DNA from 4 places in the Streptomyces sp. NPDC017246 genome. Region 2 is predicted to be linked to each of the others. Evidence: riboswitches for the same ligand, from Rfam matches in the RefSeq annotation. Region 2 holds a riboswitch; each other region holds the start of a gene.

Region 1 (5,594 bases), on a different contig from region 2:
TACGTCCCCTCGGGGCCGGGGTCCCCGACGCCCTCGGTGAAGCTGTCACCGATCGCCGCGTACGACCCGAATGCGTTCTTGTCTCTTGATCTCGAATCGTCTGCCACGAGAGCACATCCTTCCCTTTCGGATGTGACCTACGCGACCGTAAGGAGGGGTTGACGCCGGGTGACATATGCCACCGATAAAGAATTTGCCAAGCCGGAATAGACCGGGACCGCGCCGGAGGCCCGGCACGTGTGTGCCGGGCCTCCGAGTGACGACGGGGCGTCAGATGTTCACACCGTGCTGACGCAGGGTGGCGATCGGGTCGATGTCGGAGCCGTACTCCGGCCCGGTGCGCATCTCGAAGTGCAGGTGCGGCCCGGTGACGTTGCCGGTCGCGCCGGAGAGGCCGATCCGCTCTCCGCCGCTTACGGTCTGGCCGGCGGAGACGGCGATCGAGGAGAGGTGGGCGTACTGCGAGAAGGTGCCGTCGGCGTGCTGGATGACGACCTGGTTGCCGTACGCGCCACCGTCGCCGGCGGAGTAGACGGTGCCGGGGCCGACCGCGACGATCGTGGTGCCGGTGGAGGCCATGAAGTCCACGCCGGTGTGGTAGCCGGAGGACCACATCGAGCCCGCGGCGCGGTACGGGGTGGACATGCCGCCGTTGACGGGGGCGAACCAGCCGGAGGAGGAGGTCGCGCCGGCCGAGGAGGAGCCGGAGGACTGCGTGCTCGCGGCCGGGGCGGCCGCGCGCTCGCTGCCGCGGGAGGCGCGCGGGGCCTCGTCGGTGTTCTTCGCCGAGGACTTCGCGGAGCTCTTCGGGGCGCTCTTGGGGGCGGCGGCCTTGGGCGCGGCGCTCTTCGGGGCGGCGGTGCTCTTGGCACCGAGCGTGAGCTTCATGCCGGGCAGGATGAGCGAGGGGTTCTCGCCGACGACCTGGCGGTTGTCCGCGTACAGCTTCTGCCAGCCCCCCGTGAGGTGGTGGTCGGCGGCGATCTTCGACAGGTAGTCGCCCCGCACGACGGAGTACGTCTTCGGAGCGGCCCGCACGGTGGCGGGCGCCGCCTTGGCGGTGGCGGGGGCCTTCACCTGGGCGGCGGCGGTGACGGCCTGGCCGGGAGCGGCGGCCGGGGCGGCCTGCTCGGCGGCGTAGGCGCCGGTGGCGCCGAGGAACGGGAGGGCGACAACGGCGCCTCCCGTGCCGGCGGCGACGATTCCGCGGGTCAGGGGGTTGATCTTGGGACGGCGGTGCTTACCCGTCGCGGGCATGGCGAATTCCTCTCCGGCGCCTGCGAGGTGAGCTGTCGGGTTCGGACTGGAGATGCCCGGCCGCGTTCTCACGCGGCTTCACCCCAAGCCGTCCTGCGTCGCGGGACCGGCGTACTTCCTTGGGTCCCCCGCTCCTGCCACGCATGGGATGAGTGGTATTCCGGACGGTGGCAGGATTCGGCGGTCCGACCGGATTGACGGTGACGCTAGACGAGCGGGTCGGGGCGAACAAGCCAATGATTTCTCCCGGCTTTCCCCGTACGGCCTTTCACCCGGAATTCCGGTCACCCTCCGTGGATGACGGGCCTTCGATTTCCTTTTTCCGTACGGCAATTGCCCCGGGCCCCCGGCCACGATCCGTCACTTCTATGACGCTGCTCACGCGCTCGGGCTCATCTCACCTGTAAACAGGGCGCGTTATGCACAACGCCTCAATTCGGACAGATCACCCATTCCCGTCCAGGGGGGTGCGCCGCAGGGCCGCCACCTGGATGATTGCCCCTGGAACCGATCTCGCGTCGGGCACCCGAACGTCGACCATCAGGAGCATCCGTGACGCAGCAGCTGCCGCAGGTCCCGCCCATCGAAACGAACGAGCCCGAGCTGGCCGAGGTCCGCAACTTCCGGGACGTGGGCGGCCTGCCGACGACGGACGGGCGTGCCGTGCACCCCGGCCGCCTCTTCCGCAGCGGCCACCTCGCCCACGCCACCGAGGAGGACGTCGCCTTCCTCGACTCGCTGGGCCTGCACACCGTCTTCGACTTCCGGAACCTGGCCGACCGCAAGATCGAGGGTCCGGACGTGGACCTCCCCGGCGTGCGGAACGTGAACATACCGCTCAACGACCCCGCCGACGGCAAGGAGTTCTGGAAGCTGGTCCGCGACGGCGACATCGAGCAGCTGCGGGACATCCTGGGCGACGGCAAGGCCGCCACCCGTATGTCCGACTCGTACCGAAAGATGGTGGTCGAGCGGACCGCGGAGCACAGCCGCGTCCTGCACTCCCTGGCGGAGGACAGCCTCCCCGCCCTGATGCACTGCGCGGCCGGCAAGGACCGCGCCGGGCTCTCCATCGCGATCACCCTGCTCGCCCTCGGCGTCGAGCGGGAGGCGATCGAGGCCGACTACGTGAAGTCGAACGACCCGCACCGCCGCTACAAGGTGCGCCGCAGCTCCACCGCCCCGGACGCGATGTCGCCCGAGGTGATGGAGCTGCTGAGCCCGCTGTTCGACGCGCGGGTGGAGTACCTGCGGGGCGCCTTCGAGACGATCGAGGCGACCTGGGGCTCGGTGGACACCTACCTCGCCGAGGGCCTGAAGCTGGCCCCGGAGACCCTCGCGCGCCTGCGGGAGCGGCTCCTCACCGAGGTGTGACCGGGATCTACTGGTTCTGCCCGCCGAGCATGAAGAGCAGGTAGAGGAAGCCGGCGAAGAGGTGCCCGGCGATCAGATAGGCGAAGAGGCGCAGGACGAGACCCTTGGGGAACTTGCCCTCGCCTCGCTCTTCGCCGGTGACAGGTCGTGACTTCTCGGACATGTTCATCCTTTTCTGCCGAAGGAAGGACGTGGGATCAGCGGCGGTGCGGAGTCCCGTCGCCGAGGCACAGCTCGGCCGCGGGACTCTGCATCAGGGTGTGGACGAAGAGCAGCTCGGCCCCGCCGGGGGTCGCGGCCCCGATCCGGTGCGGGGTGAGCGAGTCGAAGTGCGCGCTGTCCCCGGGATCGAGGACGTGGACGGCCTCGCCCAGCGCGAGCCGCACCCGGCCCTCCAGGACGTGGATCCACTCCTCGCCGGGATGGACGCGCACGATGTCGCCCCGGGTGGCGTACGGCACGTGGACCCGCAGGCACTGCAGGGCGCGTCCGGCGCCGCCCGCCTGGCGGTAGATCCAGCCGTCGGCCTCGACGGGCTCGGAGCGGCCGGCCCGGACGACGGGGTCGCGCTCGGGCGGTGCCTCGCCGAGGAGCTCGGAGACCGTCGTACCGTAGATACGGGCGAGGGCGAGCAGCATAGGGAGCGAGGGCTGCCGGTTTCCCGTCTCCAGGCGCGAGAGGTGGGCCGGCGAGAGCCCGGCCCGCTGGGCGGCGGCCTCCAGGGTGAGCCCCCTGCGGCGGCGCAGGGCCCGCAGCTGCGGGGCGACGTCGGGCAGGACGGCGGGGTCGGCCGGGGCGCCGGAAGCGGCGGATGCGGCACGCGCGCCGGACGGGGCGGCTTCGGGCGGAACGCCCGGAGTGGTGGGGTCCGGGGAGGCTTCCCCGGGGACGTGGTCCATGCGTCCATTCCGCCAGGATCGTGCCTCTGAGGCAAGTTTCTTGCCTCAGAGGCAAAAGTCCCGGGATCCGGCGGCTCAGCGCTGGGCGACCGCCTGCTTGACCAGTGTCCTCCCGAAGTCCCACATCAGCCCGCCACCGCCGTGAGCCTCGTCCATCACCGCCGTGAAGGCGGTGACGAACCGGTCCACGTCCGCCTCGTCGATGACCAGCGGCGGGATCAGCTTGATCACCTCCAGATGGTCCCCGGAGACCTGGGTCAGAATCCGGTGCCGCTGGAGCAGCGGGACGACGACCATCTGGGCGAAGAGTCCCTTGCGGGCGGCCTGGAGCATCGTCCAGCGCCCGCGGAGCCCCAGCGAGGACGGCCGGCCGAACTCGATCCCGATCATCAGGCCGCGGCCGCGGATCTCGTGGAGGAGCTCGTACCGGGGCACCAGCTCCCGCAGACGCCCGGAGAGCAGGTCGCCGATCCGGCGCGCGTGCGCGACCGTCCCCTCGTTCTCCATGACCGAGAGGACGGCGAGTCCGGCCGCCATGGCCTGCGCGTTCGATCCGAAGCTCGCCGAGTGGACCAGGACCCGGTCCATCGACGAGTAGACCTTCTTGAAGATCCAGTCCTTGCCGAGGGTGGCGCCGACCGGCACATAGCCGCCGGAGAGCGCCTTGGCGACACAGACCAGATCCGGTTCGACGCCGTCCTCGTGCTGGTAGGCGTAGAAGTCGCCGGTCCTGCCGAGGCCGGTCTGCACCTCGTCGGCGATGAGCAGGGCGCCGTGCCGGTGGAGCAGCTCCTGGGCGGCACGGAGGAAGCCCGGCGGGGCCGCGTGGACGCCCTTGCCCTGGATGGGTTCGACGACGAAGGCGGCCACGTCGCCCTTGCGCAGTTCCCGCTCCAGCGCGTCGAGGTCGCCGAGCCCGATCGCCGTGTCGGGCAGCAGCGGGGCGAAGCCGTCCCGGAAGCCGTCCTCCCCGTTGACCGAGAGCGAGCCGGTGGTGAGCCCGTGGAAGGCGTGGACGCAGTAGAGGACCCTGGGCCGCCCGGTGGCGTACCGGGCGAACTTGAGGGCGGTCTCCACGGCCTCCGTGCCGCTGTTGCCGAAGAAGACGCGGTCGAGATGCGGGCTGTGGGCGAGGAGCCGCTCGGCGAGGAGTCCGGGGAGCGGCTGGCAGTCGAAGCGGGTGAGGTCGGCGAGCTGGGCGTCCAGGACGTCGTGGAGGGCCCTGCGGACGACGGGGTGGTGCCGTCCGAGGCCCATCACGCCGAAGCCGGCGAGCATGTCGAGGTGGTCGACACCGTCGGAGTCCCAGAAATGGGCGCCCTCGGCCCGCTCGTACACCTTGTCGAAGCCGATGGTGTGGAGCATGCGCGGCAGCTGGTGGTTGAGGTACCTGGCGTGGAGCTCGTACCGCTCGCCGCCGCGCTCGGCGAGCAGCGCCCCGAGGTCGAACTCGCCGCTCATCGCTCCCCCGTCCTCACGCGTTGTTCCCGGAGACGGTCTCCCTGACCGCGCGCAGGGATTCCTTGAGGGAGCCCATGGTGGCGAGGACGGCCGTGGGCTCGTAGCCGCAGTGCGCCATGCAGTTGGCGCAGCGCGGGTCCTTGCCGCGGCCGTACTTGTCCCAGTCGGTGTCCTCGATGAGTTCGCGGTACGTGGGGACGTATCCGTCGCTCATGAGATAGCAGGGTCGCTGCCAGCCGAAGAGCGAGTAGTTCGGAATGGCCCAGGCGGTGCACGGGAAGTCCGCCTTTCCTTCCAGGAAGTCCAGGAAGAGCGGCGAGTGGTTGAGCCGCCACCGGCGCCGGTTTCCGCCCGCGAAGGCCTTCTTGAAGAGTTCGCGGGTCTGCTCGACGCCGAGGAAGTGTTCCTGGTCGGGGGCCTTCTCGTACGCGTACGCGGGAGAGATCATCATCTCGTCGACCTGGAGGTCGTCGTTGAGGAAATTGAGGACCTCGATGATGGTCTGCGGGGTGTCGGTGTTGAAGAACGTCGAATTGGTGGTGACGCGGAAACCGCGCCGCTTGGCCTCCTTGATGGCCGCCACCGCCTCGTCGAACACACCCT
Region 2 (5,594 bases):
TCCTGATGAACAACCTGCTGCCCGTCGCCGCGTCGGCGTCCCTCGCCGCTCAGGCCGTCGGCAACACCCCCGTGCTGTGGATGGACGACGGCTACTGGGCCAAGCTCGAAGGCTTCAACTTCGGCGGTATCAAGGACCGCGCCGCCCTCCACATGGTCGAGCGGGCCCGCCGTCGCGGAGAGCTGCGGCCCGGCGCCCCGATCGTCGAGTCGACCTCCGGCACCCTCGGTCTCGGCCTCGCCCTGGCCGGTGTCCTGCACGGCCATCCCGTCCATGTCGTCACCGACCCCGGCCTCGAACCGATCGTCGAGCGGATGCTCGTCGCCCACGGAGCCACGGTCCACGTCGTCCCGGAGCCGAGCCCGCGGGGCGGCTGGCAGCAGGCCCGGATGGACCGGGTCGCCGAGCTGCTCCTGTCCCTCGACGGGGCCTGGTGGCCCAACCAGTACGGGAACCCCGACAACCCCGAGGCGTACACGGGGCTCGCCGCCGAACTGTCCGGGCAGCTCGACCGGATCGACGTCCTCGTCTGCGCGGTCGGCACCGGGGGCCACTCGGCCGGGATCTCCCGGGCCCTGCGCGCCACCGGCAGCCCCGCCCTCGAACTGGTCGGCGTGGACTCCGTCGGCTCCACCGTCTTCGGACTGCCCGCCGGCGAGCGGCTGATGCGCGGCCTCGGCTCCTCCATCCACCCGGACAACGTGGACCACGGGGCCTTCGACGAGATCCACTGGGTGGGCCCCGCCGAGGCGGTACGGGCCGCCCGCCGCCTGGCCTCGCGCCACTTCGCGACGGGCGGCTGGAGCGTCGGCGCGGTCGCGCTGGTCGCCGGGTGGCTGGCCCGCACCCGGCCGCGCGGGACGCGCATCGCGGCCGTCTTCCCCGACGGGCCGCAGCGGTACTTCGACACCGTCTTCAACGACGAGTTCTGCGCGGCGCACGGCCTTCTCGCCGGACCCGTACGGGAGGACCCGGCCGGATTCGAGGCGGGCGCGCCCGTCGACGGCTGGACCCGCAAGGTCCTGGACCGGGCGGGGCGGGCCCGTTGAGCACCACGACGGCGGCTCCCCGGGGCGGGGTGTGGAAGCAGAGCCGTACCTTCGAGCCGGCCGTGCGGCTCCTCTTCCTCAACCAGCTCACCATCAACCTCGGCTTCTACATGCTGATGCCGTACCTGGCCGCGCACCTCGCGGACGGGCTCGGCATGGCCGCCTGGGCGGTGGGGCTGGTGCTCGGCGCCCGGAACCTCTCCCAGCAGGGCATGTTCCTCGTCGGCGGGGCGCTCGCCGACCGGCTCGGCTTCAAGCCGCTGATCGTGGCGGGCTGTGCGCTGCGGACGGCCGGCTTCGGGGCGCTGGCCTTCGCCCAGTCGCTGCCGATGCTGGTCGTCGCCTCGCTCGCGACCGGTCTCGCGGGGGCGCTGTTCAACCCCGCGGTACGGGCCTGTCTCGCGGCGGAGGCGGGGGAGGAGCGCCGGGTGGAGGCCTTCGCGCTGTTCAACGTCTACTACCAGGCGGGCATCCTGCTCGGGCCGCTCGTGGGGGTGGCCCTGACAGGGGTGTCGTTCCGGCTGACGTGCGGGGTGGCGGCGGTGCTGTTCGCCGGACTGACCCTGGTGCAGCTCAGGTACATGCCCGTACGGCGGGGGAAGCCGGCGCCGGCGGGGGAGGAGCGGGGGCAGTTCCGCACGGTGCTCGCCCACCGCACCTTCTGGCTCTTCTCGCTCGCCATGACCGGCTCGTACGTGCTGTCCTTCCAGGTCTATCTGGCGCTGCCGCTCGCGGCGGGCGGTACGGGGCCCACGACGGCGCTCTTCGTCGTCTCCGCCCTGGTCGCGCTCGCCGGGCAGCTGCGGATCACGGCCTGGTGCAAGCGGCGGCTGAGCCGGGAGCGGTGTCTGGTCCTCGGGCTCGCCCTGATGGGCGGGGCCTTCCTGATCCCGGCCGCCCTGGGGCGGGGCCTGGTGGGGCTGTTGTCCTGCTCGGCGGTCCTGGCCGTCGCGAACGCGGTGCTCTACCCCTACGAGATGGACACCGTCGTCGCCCTGTCCCGGGGGCGCTGGGTGGCCACCCACTACGGGCTCTACAACACGGTCTGCGGGATCGGGATCACCCTCGGGAACCTGGGGACGGGCGCGCTGCTCGATGTGACCGGATGGTCGGCGATGCCGTGGCTCGCGCTGTGCGCGGTGGGCCTGACGTGTGCGGCGGCGATGGCGCTCCTGGCGCGCGGGGGCCGGCTGGCGGAGGGTGCCGCGGCGGCGGACTGAGCCGTCGCACGCGCGCGTGCCCGGGCCGTACGCCAGTCGGCCCCGTGGGAGTCGCCGCCCCGCGGGGCCGCGGCCACCCTGGGAGGGCGCGGTACGGGCCGCGCCCGGGTACGGACGGGGGAGGGGAGCACAGGTGGGGCACCCCCCAGGAGCGTTCGGCGGGCGGCGGGGCGGCGGGGGCCGCCGCCCGTACCCCCGTGCCCGGAAGTTCATCCGGGCACTGCCGCCGCTGATCATCCTGGGCGGTGTCGTCTTCGACCTGCTGACACCGGCCACCTACACGGCGGCGCCGCTCTTCTCCGCGGCCCCGTTGATCGCCGCGCCCTTCTTCTCCACCCTCACGACGCTCCTCACCGGGATCGCGGCCGTCCTCGCCTCCGTCGAGCTGCACCACTACAACGGCACCATCACCGACATCCCGTCCCTGACCGAGACCCTGACCGTCCTCACGGTCGCCGCGCTCGCCCTGCTCATCAACCGGGTCGTGCGCCGCAGCGGCGAGCGGCTGGCCTCCGCGCGGGTCATCGCGGAGACCGCGCAGAAGGCGGTGCTGCCGATGCCCGCCGAGCGGATCGGCGGGCTGCAGTGCGCGGCCCGTTACGAGGCGGCGCAGGCGGACGCGTTCATCGGCGGCGACCTGTTCGCCGTCCAGGACACCCCCTACGGGGTGCGGCTGGTGCTCGGCGACGTCCGCGGCAAGGGGCTGGACGCGGTCGAGGCCGTGGCCGTCGTCATCGGGGCCTTCCGGGAGGCGGCCGAGCAGGAGCGGACCCTGGAGGGCGTGGCGGAGCGCCTCGAACGGGCCCTCGCCCGGGAGGGCACCCGCCGGGACGGGCTCGACGCCTTCGAGGGGTTCACCACCGCCGTCCTCGCCGAGATCCCGCGCGGCGACGGAGGGGGCACCTTCGAGGGTTTCGTACGGGTCGTCAACCGCGGGCATCCGCCCCCGCTGATGCTGTACGCGGACGGGCGTCTGGAGGCGCTGGAGCCGAGCGAGCCGGCGCTGCCGCTCGGCATGGGCGATCTGGCGGCGTGGCCGGACCGGGCCGAGGGGCGGCCCTACCCGCCGGGAGCGACGCTGCTCTTCTACACCGACGGCCTCTCGGAGGCGCGGAACGCGGCGGGTGTCTTCTACGACCCGGGGGAACGCCTGGCCGGCCGGATCTTCCCGGGCCCCGAGGAGCTGCTCGACGCGCTGGTGGGCGACGTACGGCTGCACACGGGCGGCGGGTCGACGGACGACATGGCGCTGCTCGCGGTGAGCCGTCCGGCGGCGGGGCAGCCGGAACGGCGCCGGACGATGCCGGTGGTGCCGCCGGGCGGTCCCGGCGGCACCCGTGGCGGGCCCGGCCGCAGGCCCGGTCACCGGCCGTAGTCGCGGGGTGTCGCTGCGATAACAATTGACATAACGTCAGATCGCGAGAGTTCCACGGCCCCTTACTGAAGGGGGGTCAACTCGGGCCATTCCCTCCCAATTCAATGAATGATCAAGAGGAACGGCTTGGAATCGGGACCCCCTGTCTATTAACGTTCGATAACGCAGCGCGGTCGTCCCAGCCGTCGCAAGAGGCGGCACCGTGCGCACGCGCCGAATCCTGAAAAGGAACCGGGGAACCACTACTTGGGGTGAATCGGGCCCTTCGCACCTGGTGCGACCGTGCCCGTAGGAGACCTTCCTGCTCCGAACCCGTCAGCTAACCCGGTAGGCGAGAAGGAAGGAAAGGAGCGCGCCTTCGTGGCGTCCAACACTCCCGCACCCGAAGCCCCCTTCGATGCCTTCGGTGGTGGTGCGGGTCCTTCCGCCCCGGACACCGAGTGGAATCCCACCGAGGACTCCCTCCGCGCCCAGAACCGTTCCGGCGGCCGTCACCGGGTCGTCAAGCAGCGCTCCAACTTCGCCCGTTCCTCCACCGTCCTCGGTGTCGGCGTGATCGCGGCCGTCGGCGCGGGCGGCCTCGCCACCGCGCAGGAGAAGCCCCCGGTGGCCATATCGCTCCCGGACCTTCCCGACCTCCCGGACCTCCACCTGCCGGACCCCCACGACCTTCCCGGTGTCGGCGACCTCCTCCCCGAGGAGACCCACGAGACGGTCAGCGCGGCCCGCGCCAACCCGAACCCGCTCACCGTCGCCACGTACGCCACCCTCGACGACACGCAGGACGCGGCGACCGGCCGGACCGCGCAGGCCGTGACCGGCGCCGGCGACGCGGGCGAGGCCCTGCGGGCCCGCATCCTCCAGCAGGCCGAGCAGCAGCAGGCCTCCGCCGACGCCGCCGAGAAGGCCGCGGCGGAGAAGGCGGCGGCGGAGAAGGCCGCCGCGGAGGCGAAGACGAAGGCCGACGCGGCGGAGAAGGCGGCCGCCGAGGCGAAGGCCAAGGCCGAGGCGGAGGCCAAGGCGAAGGCGGAAGCGGCAGCCGAGGCGAAGGCCGAGGCCGAGCGCCTCGCCAAGCTGGCCGCGAGCTACTCGATGCCGCTCTCCTCGTACAGCCTCAGCGCCACCTACATGCAGTCCGGTTCGATGTGGTCCTCCGGCTACCACACGGGCCTCGACTTCGCCGCTCCCACCGGTACCCCGCTCAAGGCCGTCCACGGCGCCACCGTGAAGTCGGCGGGCTGGTCCGGCTCGTACGGCTACCGCATCGTCCTGGAGCTGGAGGACGGCACCGAGGTCTGGTACTGCCACCTCTCGTCCATGACGGTCGGCGCGGGCCAGACCGTGGGCACCGGCGAGACGATCGGCCGCGTCGGCGCCACCGGCAACGTCACGGGCGCCCACCTCCACATGGAGGTGCACACCTCCGGCGGTGACGGCATCGACCCGGCGCAGTGGCTCCGCTCCAAGGGCCTCAGCCTCTGACACCACCCCGGAATAGCCCCGGCGGTGCGGACGGTTGACCGACCCATGACCTCCCTCCGCCCGCTGGGCCGATCCGACCTGCACGTCTTCCCGCTCGCCCTGGGCGGCAACGTCTTCGGCTGGACCGCCGACGAGGCACAGTCCTTCGCCGTCCTCGACGCCTACACCGCCGCGGGCGGCAACTTCGTCGACTCCGCCGACGTCTACTCGGCCTGGGCCGAGGGCAACCGGGGCGGCGAGTCCGAGACCGTCATCGGCCGCTGGCTCGCCTCGCGCGGCAACCGCGACGACGTCCTCGTCGCCACCAAGGTCGGCGCCCACCCCCACTTCAAGGGCCTCTCCGCCACCACCATCAAGGCGGGCGCGGAGGAGTCGCTGCGGCGCCTCGGCACCGACCGCATCGACCTCTACTACACGCACTTCGACGACGAGTCCGTCCCCGTCGAGGAGATCGTCACCGCCCTCGAC
Region 3 (5,594 bases), on a different contig from region 2:
CACGGAGCCCGAGTCGCTGAGGAAGACGTGCCGCAGCGGCTCGGGGGTGATCTCGACGAGCCGGGTGGCGAGCCGGACGGCCGGCTCGTGGGTGAGCCCGCCGAACATGACGTGGCTCATCCGGTCGAGCTGGCCGCGTACCGCCTCGTTGAGCACGGGGTGGTTGTAGCCGTGGATCGCCGACCACCAGGAGGACATGCCGTCGATCAGCTCGGCCCGTCCCTGGGAGGGTTCGGCGAGCCGCAGGCGTACGCCGGAGGCGGACTCGACGACCAGCGGGTCCGTACGTCCCGGCATGGGGCCGTACGGATGCCAGACGTGCGCCCGGTCGAGGGCGATGAGCTCGTCGTTCCGCACGGCCGTCACGCGTTCGGGGCGAGGTCCGTGCCGGCGCCCCGGCGGCGCACCGCGACCAGATCGGTCCGGGCCTGGTTCGCCGCGGTCTCGACGGGGTCCGCCTGCTCGGCAGCCGGAGCGTGGCCCCCGCACGGCCCGCAGCCGCCGCCCGCCTCGGCGTGCGCACCGCAGCCCGCGCCCTCGGCCGAGGCCTCCGAGCCACAGCCGGCCGACGCCTGCGAGCCGCAGCCGCCGCCCGCCGCGGCGAGCGCGTCCGCGCGGTGCTTCGGCAGCGTGGTCGTGCCGGCGCCCTCCACCTCGAAGCCCGCGTCCGCGATCATGTCCAGGTCGGCCTGGCCGGCCTGGCCCTCGCTCGTCAGATAGTCGCCGAGGAAGATGGAGTTCGCGATGTTCAGCGCCAGCGGCTGCATCGAGCGCAGGTGCACCTCGCGTCCGCCCGCGATCCGGACCTCGACGTCGGGGCAGACGAACCGCACCATCGCCAGGATCCGCAGGCAGCGCTGCGGGGTCAGGTTCCACTCCTTGGCGAGCGGCGTCCCCTCGAAGGGGATGAGGAAGTTGACCGGCACCGAGTCGGAGTCCAGCTCGCGGAGCGCGTAGACGACGTCGACGAGGTCCTCGTCGGTCTCGCCCATGCCCGCGATCAGACCCGAGCAGGCGGACAGACCGGCGGCGTGCGCCTTCTGCACGGTGTCCACCCGGTCGGCGTACGTGTGGGTCTTGGTGATCCCCTCGTACGTCGCCTCGGAGGTGTTCAGGTTGTGGTTGTACGCGTCGGCGCCGGCGTCCCGCAGCCGCTCCGCCTGACCGTCGGAGAGCAGACCGAGGCAGGCGCAGACCTCGACGCCCTCGTTCTGCTCCTTGATGGCCTCGATGGTCTTGCCGACCCGCTCGACGTCCCGGTCGGTCGGACCGCGGCCGCTCGCGACCAGACAGACCCGCTTGGCCCCGCCCGCGACACCGGCCGCGGCGGCCTGGGAGGCCTCGTCCGGCTTCAGCCAGGTGTACTTCAGGATCTCGGCCTTGGAGCCGAGGCGCTGCGAGCAGTACGAGCAGTCCTCGGGGCACAGCCCCGACTTCAGGTTCACCAGGTAGTTGAGCTTCACCCGGCGCCCGAACCACTGACGGCGCACCTTGCCGGCCGCCGCCACCACATCGAGCAGTTCGTCGTCGGAGGTCGCCAGGACGGCGAGCGCTTCTTCACGGGTCGGCAGCTCGCGCCGCAGCCCCTTCTCCACCAGCGTGTTCAGCAGGTCCATAACCGCTGATCCTTGCCTACCGCCCGCCCCCGGGCCAAGGAGGATCCGAACAAACGCCCCCGATAGAGGTGTGTGGATGACCACATCCCGACCTCGGCACGCTCCGGTTAGGGTCTGTGCGCTGCCTACAAAAGGATCGCCGAATGCCACAGGCCGACGACGCGCGGGCCGCGGGCCCGCGCCGTACCGCGTTCGACTGGACCGACGCCGAGGCGCGCCGCCGGGCGGACGCCGGTCTCGTCCGTACGCTGAGGCCCCGGGCGGCCGAGTCGGAGCTGCTCGACCTGGCGAGCAACGACTATCTCGGGCTCACCCGCCGGCCGGAGGTCACCGAGGCGGCGGCCGAGGCGGCGAGGCGCTGGGGCGCGGGCTCCACCGGCTCACGGCTCGTCACCGGCACCACCCGGCTGCACACCCGCCTGGAGCGGGAGCTCGCCGACTTCTGCGGTTTCGAGGCGGCCCTCGTCTTCTCCTCCGGCTACACCGCCAACCTGGCGGCGCTCACCGCGCTCGGCGGCCGGGACTCCCTCGTCGTCTCCGACGCCTCGAACCACGCGTCGATCGTGGACGGCTGCCGCCTCGCGCGCGCCGAGACGGCCGTCGTTCCGCACACCGATCCCGAGGCCGTACGCAAGACCCTCGACGCGCACCCCGGGCGGCGGGCCCTGGTCGTCAGCGACTCGGTCTTCTCCGTCGACGGGGACAAGGCCCCGCTGCCGGAGCTCGCCGCCGCCTGCCGGGCGCACGGCGCGGGGCTCGTGGTGGACGACGCCCACGGCCTCGGTGTCCTCGGCGATGGGGGCCGCGGCGCCCTCCACGGGGCCGGGCTCGCAGGCGACGAGGACGTCGTCGCCACCCTGACCCTCTCCAAGTCCCTCGGCAGCCAGGGCGGCGCCGTCCTCGGCCCGGCCCGGGTGATCGAGCACCTGGTGAACGCGGCCCGCACCTTCATCTTCGACACCGGGCTCGCCCCCGCCGCCGCGGGCGGCGCGCTCGCGAGCCTGCGCCTGCTCGTGGCCGAACCGGGTCTCGCCGAGCGGGCCCGTACCGTCGCCACCACCCTGCACCGGCTGCTCACGGACGCGGGGCTCACGGCGGCGCGGCCCGACGCGGCCGTGGTCTCGGTGCGGGCCCCCTCCCCGGAGGCGGCCCTGCGGTGGGCGGCGGACTGCCGCGAACAGGGACTGGCGGTGGGCTGCTTCCGGCCCCCGTCCGTACCCGACGGCATCTCGCGGCTGCGGCTCACGGCCCGCGCCGATCTGACGGACGCGCTGATCGAACAGGCGGTGGAGACGATCCTGCGTACCGCGCCCTCCGCCCGGCAGGGGTGACGGGCGGCCCAAGAGCGTTCCCGGGCAGCAGAGTTCACCGCTTCGGGCGACAGATGGGGACATATCTTGGTGGAACGCCGCACGGCGCGGCACGATCGGTGGCACTCTGACGCGAAGCGCAATCCGGGGCATTGGCCCCGGCGGGAAAGGGACAGCGTCGCCATGGCAGATCACCAGGAAGCAACCCTCACCCTGCCGAGCGAGCCCGCCTCGGTCCCCACGGCCCGGAGGTACGTCGCGGAGGTCCTCGTGGAGTGGGGCCTCGACGATGCCGCGGACATCGCGGACGCGATCCGGCTGATCGTCTCCGAGCTGGCCACCAACGCCGTCCTGCACACCCTCGGTCAGTCGCCCACGTTCACGGTCGACGTCCGGCTGGAACGCGAGGAACAGCTCCACATCGGTGTCACCGACAGCCATCCACGCCGCCCGCGCCGCCTCCCGGCGGCGGTTCAGCAGGACAACGGCCGCGGCCTGGTCATCATCCGCGTACTGGCCGCGGAGGCGGGCGGCCGTCTCTCGGTGACACCGACCGCGGACGGCGGCAAGACGGTCTGGATCACCGTGCCGTGGACCGTGGTCCCCGTCGTGAGCTGCTGACGGGGTCCCGGGGGTACGGCGGCGCCACCGCACCCCTCACGGACGGACCGTCACCGCCGCCTGATCAGCGGACGCGGCCGTAGTAGACCTTCGACGACCAGATCTTGTCGAGCTTCACCCAGGAACCCGTCTTGGGCGAGTGCCAGATCCTGCCGCTGCCGGCGTAGATCCCCACGTGGTAGACGCGTCCACCGGAGTGGAAGAAGACCAGGTCCCCCTTCTGCCGGCTGGAGGCGGAGATGTGCCGGGTCTTGTTGTACTGCTGCTGCGCGGTGCGGGGCAGCGACTTGCCCGCCTTCTTGTACGCGTAGAGCGTCAGCCCGGAGCAGTCGAACCTGGAGGGCCCGGTGCTCCCGTACCCGTACGGGGCTCCCTTCTTGGACGCGGCGACGCTCAGTGCCTTGTTCGCGTGCGTGGTGGCTGCCTGGGCCTCCGATGCCGCACCTGGTGCGAACAGCGTGCCGCCGACGGCGGCGAGGGTGAGAGCCGAGACGGCTCCGGCCCGGGACAGCAGGGACGGGACATGCATCTGCGCGGTCATGCGCAACCCTTCGTCAGCCGCCTGCGAAGGATGACCTGTCGGGTTCGGGCTGGCGAAGATGCCCGGCCGCTGACGCGGCTTCACCCCAAGGGACTGCCCCGCTGTCGAAACAGCGCGTCAGTCCCGTAAAAATCGGGTCCTCCACTCCTGCCGATCCACTCCTGTCGACCAGACGTCCGGGACAGCGGCAGGACTCGGCGTCCGCCCGGACCGCCCCGCCGCGGCGGCGGGGGCTTGTCGTCGACAGGGATCTTGACCCACACCAGGGTCGAAATCCGAGCTGAAACGGCGATATGTGAGGCTCCTCACGACTGATCCATTCGGGTGGACAGGAAGCCTTTGTGATCTTCGTAGGTGTGGCCGACGAGCCCCGCACCAGCAGCGGAACGCCCCATTCCGCCAAATGCGTACACCTGTTGTGCAACTCACCCGGCACATATGTCGACTCGTCGACTACGCCGAACGGGGGAGCGATTCTGCGGTGCGCGTCGGCCGTCCGGACCTCGACACGACACGCGGGAATGTCAACTCGCGCGGGAGTGGGGGACGGTGACCCGGCCGGTCCTGCGCTCCCCGTCCAACACCCTTAAGGCACGCGCCAAGGTGTCCGTGTGGACCTCGTTCTCGCCCCGCGTATGCATGAGCGTCAGGGCTTGGAGGAGTGCCTCGGCCCGCTTCACCAGGGCTTGTGCCGCGCGCAGGGCTCCATAGGTATGCGTACTCCTGGATGGATTGATCTTCCCAAGGAGGTCGGCGACTTCGAGGTAGGCGTCGACGAGTTCACCCTCCGCGCGGGTCAGCGCGGGCAGCGGGGGCAGCTCGGGAACCACGGCCGGCTCACCGCGCCGCGCCGCCGGAGGCCGCGCTCCGGCTCGTGACGACGTGGTCCACCAGGCCGTACGCGACCGCGGCCGGCGCGTCCAGGACCGTGAGGCGGTCGAGGTCGGCGTCGATCCGCTCCGGGGTCTGCCCGGTGGCCTCGGTGAGCATCCCGGCCACCAGGGCGCGGAGTCGGAGCATCTCGCGCGCCTGGAGGTCGAGGTCGCTCGGCTGACCCTGCATCGGCTCCTCCGCGACGGGCTGCTGAAGCGTGATCCGGGCGCCGGGGAGGACCATCCGCTTGCCGGGGGTGCCGGCGGCGAGCAGGACGGCGGCGGTGGACGCGGCCTGGCCCAGGCAGGTGGTCTCCACGTCGCAGTGGAGCGAGCGGATCGTGTCGTAGATCGCGGTCATGGCGGTGACGGAGCCGCCGGGGGAGTTGATGTAGAGCGAGACGTCCTGGTCCGGTGCCGCGTGGTCCAGGTGGAGGAGCTGGGCGACGACGTCGTTGGCGGACGTCTCGTCGATCGGCGTCCCGAGGAAGACGATCCGGGATTCGAGGAGCTTCGAGTAGGGGTCGAGGGTCCGGGTTCCGTAGCTGGTGCGCTCCGTGAACGAGGGCAGGACGTAGCGAGCATCCATGGCAGGTACCTCCGTCTGTAAAAAATGTACAGGACGTACAGCCCG
Region 4 (5,594 bases), on a different contig from region 2:
TGATCCCGAAGGCGTTGGGACCGATGATCCGCATCCCGTACGAGCGGGCCTGCCGGACGAGCTGACGCTGCCGCTCGCGCCCGGCGGCCCCGCTCTCGGCGTATCCGGCGGAGAGGACGACGAGGCCCTGTACGCCGTGTTCCCCGCAGTCGGCGACGGCGTCCGGCACCCGTTCGGCGGGGACGGCGACGATCGCGAGGTCGACGGGCTCCCCGATGGCGCCCACGGAGCGGTGGGCGGGGACGCCGTCGAACTCCACGGCCCCGTCGCTCTCGCCGAGCGCGGCGTTGACCGCGTACACGCGGCCGGTGTAACCGGCCGCCAGGAGGTTGCGCAGGACGGTCCGGCCGACGCCGCCCGGCGCGCGCCCGGCTCCGACGACGGCGACGGACCGGGGGGTGAGGAGACGCTGGACGGAGCGGGCCTCGGCGCGCTGTTCCCGTGCCCGCTGGACGGCGAGGGAGCGGTCGGTGGGCTCGAGGTCGAGGTGGAGCCGTACGGACCCGTCCTCGAAGCTGCGCTTCTGGGTGTAGCCCGCGTCCGTGAACACCTTGATCATCTTGGTGTTGGCGGGGAGCACCTCGGCGGCGAAGCGCCGGATGTCCCGCTCGCGCGCGACCGCGGCGATGTGTTCGAGCAGTGCGGAGGCGACGCCGCGTCCCTGGTGGGCGTCCTGGACGAGGAAGGCGACCTCGGCCTCGTCGGCCGGCGCGGAGGCGGGCATTCCGCGGTGGTCGATGCGGTCGTAGCGCACGGTGGCGATGAACTCGCCGCCCACCGTCGCCGCGAGTCCGACCCGGTCCACGAAGTCGTGGTGGGTGAAGCGGTGGACGTCCTTGGCGGAGAGCCGCGGGTAGGGGGCGAAGAAGCGGTAGTACTTCGACTCGTCCGAGACCTGCTCGTAGAAGCTGACGAGGCGTTCGGCGTCGTCGGCGGTGATGGGGCGGATGCGCGCCGTGCCGCCGTCGCGGAGCACCACGTCCGCTTCCCAGTGGTCGGGATAGTCGTGCGCCGGTGGCTCCGGGCGCGCGGGTGACGCCGGTTGTTCCGCCGCTTCCGACTGCTCCGACGCGCTCTCCATGGGGTCAGCCTACGGCCGCGACACGGCCCCGGCACCGGTCGCGCGGCGAGTGCGCTCCGTGCAAGGTGGGGAGCACGCCGTACACGGCGCGAGAGGGCCGAAAGGCGGTCCGGCCCGGGCCGGAGGTCGGCACGAGCACGCAGCATCCCGTGAGAGACTGGTCTAGACAACCCCTTAAGACTTGAAGGGCAACACCATGGCTGAGCGCCGCGTCAACGTCGGCTGGGCCGAGGGCCTGCACGCCCGCCCCGCGTCCATCTTCGTCCGTGCCGCCACGGCTTCCGGCGTTCCGGTGACGATCGCCAAGTCCGACGGCACCCCCGTGAACGCCGCCTCCATGCTCGCGGTGCTCGGCCTGGGCGCGCAGGGCGGCGAGGAGATCGTCCTCGCTTCGGAGGCCGACGGCGCCGAGGCCGCTCTGGACCGTCTGGCGAAGCTGGTCGCCGAGGGTCTCGACGAGCTCCCCGAGACCGTCTGATCCGGGTCGAACCCGCCGTACGCCCCACCGCGTACGACGAAAGGCCGTGACTGCCGAAATTCCGGCGGTCACGGCCTTTCGCTTTCCCGGCGCCCGCTTTTCGGGCAGCACAGAACAACGGCGCCGAATTCCTATTCTTTGTATACGGCGTGCACGTTAATTCCGGGCACTCGCCCTGTTGACTGCATGTTGCGAAACCCTCACACGGCTGCGGTCCGGCCTTTTGAGCCGGTGCAGCGACTGCGAGCGCTCGGCGTGCAGCGCGGTCAGCGCCCGCGCCCGCTCGGCGTCACCGCGCGCCACGGCGTCCACGATCGCGCCGTGCTCCGCCCAGGCCTCCACCGGCTGGGCGGGCTGCTCGACCGCGTACGTCCAGGCGATCTTGTGCCGCAGCTGGGTCAGCAGCGCCGTCAGGGCCGGACTGCCGGAGGCCTGCGCGAGCGTCTCGTGGAACCAGCCGCCGAGCGAGCGCAGATCCTCGCCCTGGCCGCGCCTGGCCCGCTCCTGACCCAGTCTGACCAGGCCGCGCAGCACCTTGAGATGGGCGTCCGTGCGCCGCTGGGCGGCGCGTGCGGCCCCCAGGGGTTCGAGCAGCGCCCGCATGTCGAGCAGATCGGCCGCCTCCTGCTCGGTGGGCTCGGCGACATGCGCGCCCGCGTGGCGGCGGGTGACGACGAAGCCCTCGGACTCCAGGGTGCGCAGGGCCTCGCGGACCGGGACACGGGAGACCCCGTACCGACGGGCGAGCTGTTCCTCGGTCAGCCGGCTGCCCCGCTCGAAGACGCCGGAGACGATGTCGTCCCGGATCGCCGTGCATACCGAGTGCGCGGGAATGCGCATGTCCGACCTCCGCCTTGGTCTGCGCGAGACAATTCGAGCGGCGCCTGTTCTGCGCCCGATCTGCGACTCTATTGCAGCGCGCCGGAATTTCCGATGCCTCAGCGGAATATGGATGCCTTTTGACCGACGAAAAGCCCCGGCTCAGTACGAGCCGGGGCTTTTGCGACGCGATGCGGTGCGGTGCGGGTCAGACGTTGACGCCCCGGGTCCGCAGGTAGGCGATCGGGTTGATGTCGGAGCCGTACTCGGAAGTCGTACGCGCCTCGAAGTGGAGGTGCGGACCGGTCGAGTTGCCGGAGGAGCCCGAGATGCCGATCTGCTGGCCCGGCTCGACGCTCTGGCCGACGTAGACCCCGATGGACGAGAGGTGACCGTACTGGGTGTACGTGCCGTCGTGCATCCGGATGACGATGTTGTTGCCGTACGCGCCGCCCCAGCCTGCCTCGACGACCGTGCCGGAACCGACGGAGACCACGCTGCTGCCGTAGGAGGCGTGGAAGTCGATGCCCGAGTGGCTGCCGGAGGACCAGAGCGAGCCACCGGTCTGGTAGCCGGTGGACACGTACGAGCCGGCGACGGGGAGCTGGAAGGAGGCCAGGCGACGGCGCTCGGCCTCGCGGGCGGCGCGCTCCTTGGCCTGGCGGATCTCCTTGGCCCGGGCCTCGGCCTTGCGCTTCGCCTCGGCCTCGGCCTTCGCCTTGGCGGCGGCCTCGAAGACCTCCTGCTCCTGCGCGGCGACCTGGGCGCTGACCCGGTCCGCGAGGGAGTCCTCGGTGATCACCTTGGTGAGGCCGGTGTCCTCGACGGAACGGTGGTCCGTGTCGGCGGCGAGCGCCGGGGAGGCGAGGGTTCCGATGACGCCGGTGGTGGCCAGCGTCGCGACGCCGGCGATGCCCACGGTGCGGCGCGCCGTCCGGCTCGGAGCACGGTGCTTCCCGGTGGCACGGGTGAACGCCATGTAGTGGCTGATCCTTTCCTTCCTTCTCGCCTACCGGGTTAGCTGACGGGTTCGGAGCAGGAAGGTCTCCTACGAGCCCCTCCGTACGAGACGAAGGCGCCCGATTCACCCCAGGGACTTCATATGGGTCCCCGGCTCCCCAGGCTCGCGCCTGACGGGGACTCGGCGATGACTGTCCGATGCCGCGGGTGCGGCACGTGCACTGACGAACAGCCGCACCGACGCTATGCGGATCGTCTTTCAATCACCAACCAGACGCGATTTTTGTAAGACATGCCACAGACCATACGATCACCCTTGCCGCCAATACGGACATACGGGAGGACCCCGACGAACCATGCCGTCGGGGTCCTCCTGTTGCCGTGTCAGAAGCACCGGCGCTCCGGAATCAGCCTTTCCGCAGCGGCCGGACCGGTCGAATCAGCCGGTCACGACGGTCACTTCACCGATGCCGAGCGCACGCACCGGCTCCGCGATCTGCGCCGCGTCGCCCACCAGGACCGTGACGAGCCGGTCCACCGGGAAGGCGCTCACGACGGCCGCGGTCGCCTCGACCGTGCCCGTCTCGGCCAGACGCGCGTACAACTGGGCCTGGTAGTCGTCCGGGAGGTGCTGCTCGAGCTGGTCGGCGAGCGTCCCGGCGACCGAGGCGGCCGTCTCGTACTTGAGCGGCGCGACCCCGACCAGGTTCTGCACGGCGGTCTCGCGCTCGGCGTCCGTGAGCCCCTCGGCGGCCAGCGTCCGCAGCACCTTCCACAGGTCGTCAAGAGCCGGTCCGGTGTTGGGGGTGTCGACGGAACCGCTGATGGCGAGCATCGCGGCGCCGTTCCCCCTGCCGTCGGAGCGGAGCACCTGCCCGAAGGCCCGCACGCCGTACGTGTAGCCCTTCTCCTCGCGCAGGACCCGGTCGAGCCGCGAGGTGAGGGTGCCGCCGAGGCAGTACGTGCCCAGGACCTGGGCCGGCCAGACGCTGTCGTGCCGGTCGGAGCCGACCCGGCCGATCAGCAACTGGGTCTGGACGGCGCCGGGACGGTCCACGACGACGACCCGTCCGGTGTCGTCGGCGGTGATCGGCGGCATCGGGAGCGGCTCGGCCGGCTCGCCGGTCCAGGCGCCCAGCGTCTCGGCGAGGACCTTGTCCAGGTCGACGCCGGTCAGGTCGCCGACGACCACGGCGGTGGCGGTGGCGGGCCGCACGTACGCCTCGTAGAAGGCGCGGACCGCGGCGGCGTCGATCGCCTCGACGGTCTCCTCGGTGCCCTGGCGCGGCCGGGACATCCGGGACTCGGCCGGGAAGAGCTCCTTGGAGAGCTGCTTGGCGGCACGACGGGCCGGGTTGGCCGTCTCGTGCGGGATCTCGTCCAGGCGGTTGCGCACCAGACGCTCGATCTCGGTGTCGAGGAAGGCCGGCGCGATCAGGGCCTCGGAGACCAGACCGAGCGCCTTGGGCAGCCGGGAGACGGGAACCTCCAGGGAGACCCGTACGCCCGGGTGGTCGGCGTGCGCGTCGAGCGTGGCGCCGCAGCGCTCCAGTTCGGCCGCGAACTCCTCGGCGCTGTGCTTGTCGGTGCCCTCGGAGAGCGCGCGGGCCATGATGGTGGCGACACCGTCGAGACCGGCGGGCTCGGCGTCCAGCGGGGCCGTGAGGAAGATCTCCACGGCCACGACCTGCTGGCCGGGGCGGTGGCTGGTCAGCACCGTCAGACCGTTGTCCAGGGCGCCGCGGTCCGGGGCCGGGAAGGCCCAGGGCCTGGCGACGCCCGGCGTCGGCTGCGGGTGGAAGTCCATGCTCGTCAAAGACGCGGCAGCGTCGGTCACTGGTCCGCTCCCTCTTCCTCGTCGCTGTCGCTCTGTTCGGTCGCCAGGGGCTCGTAGACCAGCACCGCGCGGTTGTCGGGGCGCAGCGTGGCCGCGGCGGCCTCACGCACCTCGTCGGCGGTGATGTCCAGGACCCGGTCGACGGCGGTGAGGGCGAGCTGCGGGTCACCGAACAGCACGGCGAACCGGCAGAGTTCGTCGGCGCGGCCCGCTACCGTGCCGAGCCGGTCGAGCCACTCGCGCTCCAACTGGGCCTGCGCGCGCTCCATCTCCTCGGGCGTGGGGCCCTCGGCGGCGAACCGGGCGAGCTCCTCGTCGACGGCCGCCTCGATCTGCGGGACCTCGACACCTCCCGAGGTCTTGACGTCCAGCCAGCCCAGCGAGGGCGCGCCGGCCAGCCGCAGCAGGCCGAATCCGGC

What was found. Region 2 has a riboswitch for cyclic di-AMP ahead of ACH4MY_RS04580 (M23 family metallopeptidase). Riboswitches for the same ligand answer to the same signal wherever they lie in the genome.
Region 1: linked by a shared signal. The riboswitch ahead of ACH4MY_RS02775 (peptidoglycan DD-metalloendopeptidase family protein) and the one ahead of ACH4MY_RS04580 (M23 family metallopeptidase) in region 2 are both predicted to bind cyclic di-AMP.
Region 3: linked by a shared signal. The riboswitch ahead of ACH4MY_RS19005 (C40 family peptidase) and the one ahead of ACH4MY_RS04580 (M23 family metallopeptidase) in region 2 are both predicted to bind cyclic di-AMP.
Region 4: linked by a shared signal. The riboswitch ahead of ACH4MY_RS32400 (M23 family metallopeptidase) and the one ahead of ACH4MY_RS04580 (M23 family metallopeptidase) in region 2 are both predicted to bind cyclic di-AMP.

The regions. Positions count from the first base shown of each region.
Region 1 covers NZ_JBIRMW010000001.1:623,418-629,011, forward strand. The annotation lists gene ACH4MY_RS02770 (SGNH/GDSL hydrolase family protein) at 1-107, opposite strand, end outside; gene ACH4MY_RS02775 (peptidoglycan DD-metalloendopeptidase family protein) at 271-1,257, opposite strand; cyclic di-AMP (ydaO/yuaA leader) riboswitch at 1,262-1,450, opposite strand; gene ACH4MY_RS02780 (tyrosine-protein phosphatase) at 1,810-2,631, shown strand; gene ACH4MY_RS02785 (DUF6126 family protein) at 2,639-2,794, opposite strand; gene ACH4MY_RS02790 (helix-turn-helix domain-containing protein) at 2,829-3,530, opposite strand; gene ACH4MY_RS02795 (aspartate aminotransferase family protein) at 3,606-4,991, opposite strand; gene hpnH (adenosyl-hopene transferase HpnH) at 5,005-5,594, opposite strand, start outside.
Region 2 covers NZ_JBIRMW010000002.1:2,833-8,426, reverse strand. The annotation lists gene ACH4MY_RS04595 (PLP-dependent cysteine synthase family protein) at 6-1,049, shown strand; gene ACH4MY_RS04590 (MFS transporter) at 1,046-2,269, shown strand; gene ACH4MY_RS04585 (PP2C family protein-serine/threonine phosphatase) at 2,403-3,644, shown strand; cyclic di-AMP (ydaO/yuaA leader) riboswitch at 3,846-3,993, shown strand; gene ACH4MY_RS04580 (M23 family metallopeptidase) at 4,005-5,126, shown strand; gene ACH4MY_RS04575 (aldo/keto reductase) at 5,172-5,594, shown strand, end outside.
Region 3 covers NZ_JBIRMW010000007.1:314,870-320,463, reverse strand. The annotation lists gene ACH4MY_RS19025 (adenosylmethionine--8-amino-7-oxononanoate transaminase) at 1-357, opposite strand, end outside; gene bioB (biotin synthase BioB) at 363-1,616, opposite strand; gene ACH4MY_RS19015 (8-amino-7-oxononanoate synthase) at 1,760-2,947, shown strand; gene ACH4MY_RS19010 (ATP-binding protein) at 3,110-3,547, shown strand; gene ACH4MY_RS19005 (C40 family peptidase) at 3,612-4,088, opposite strand; cyclic di-AMP (ydaO/yuaA leader) riboswitch at 4,091-4,213, opposite strand; gene ACH4MY_RS19000 (hypothetical protein) at 4,613-4,918, opposite strand; gene ACH4MY_RS18995 (ClpP family protease) at 4,926-5,549, opposite strand.
Region 4 covers NZ_JBIRMW010000018.1:108,768-114,361, reverse strand. The annotation lists gene ACH4MY_RS32415 (GNAT family N-acetyltransferase) at 1-1,081, opposite strand, end outside; gene ACH4MY_RS32410 (HPr family phosphocarrier protein) at 1,278-1,559, shown strand; gene ACH4MY_RS32405 (GntR family transcriptional regulator) at 1,716-2,399, opposite strand; gene ACH4MY_RS32400 (M23 family metallopeptidase) at 2,587-3,357, opposite strand; cyclic di-AMP (ydaO/yuaA leader) riboswitch at 3,370-3,535, opposite strand; gene ACH4MY_RS32395 (M16 family metallopeptidase) at 3,778-5,145, opposite strand; gene ACH4MY_RS32390 (M16 family metallopeptidase) at 5,172-5,594, opposite strand, start outside.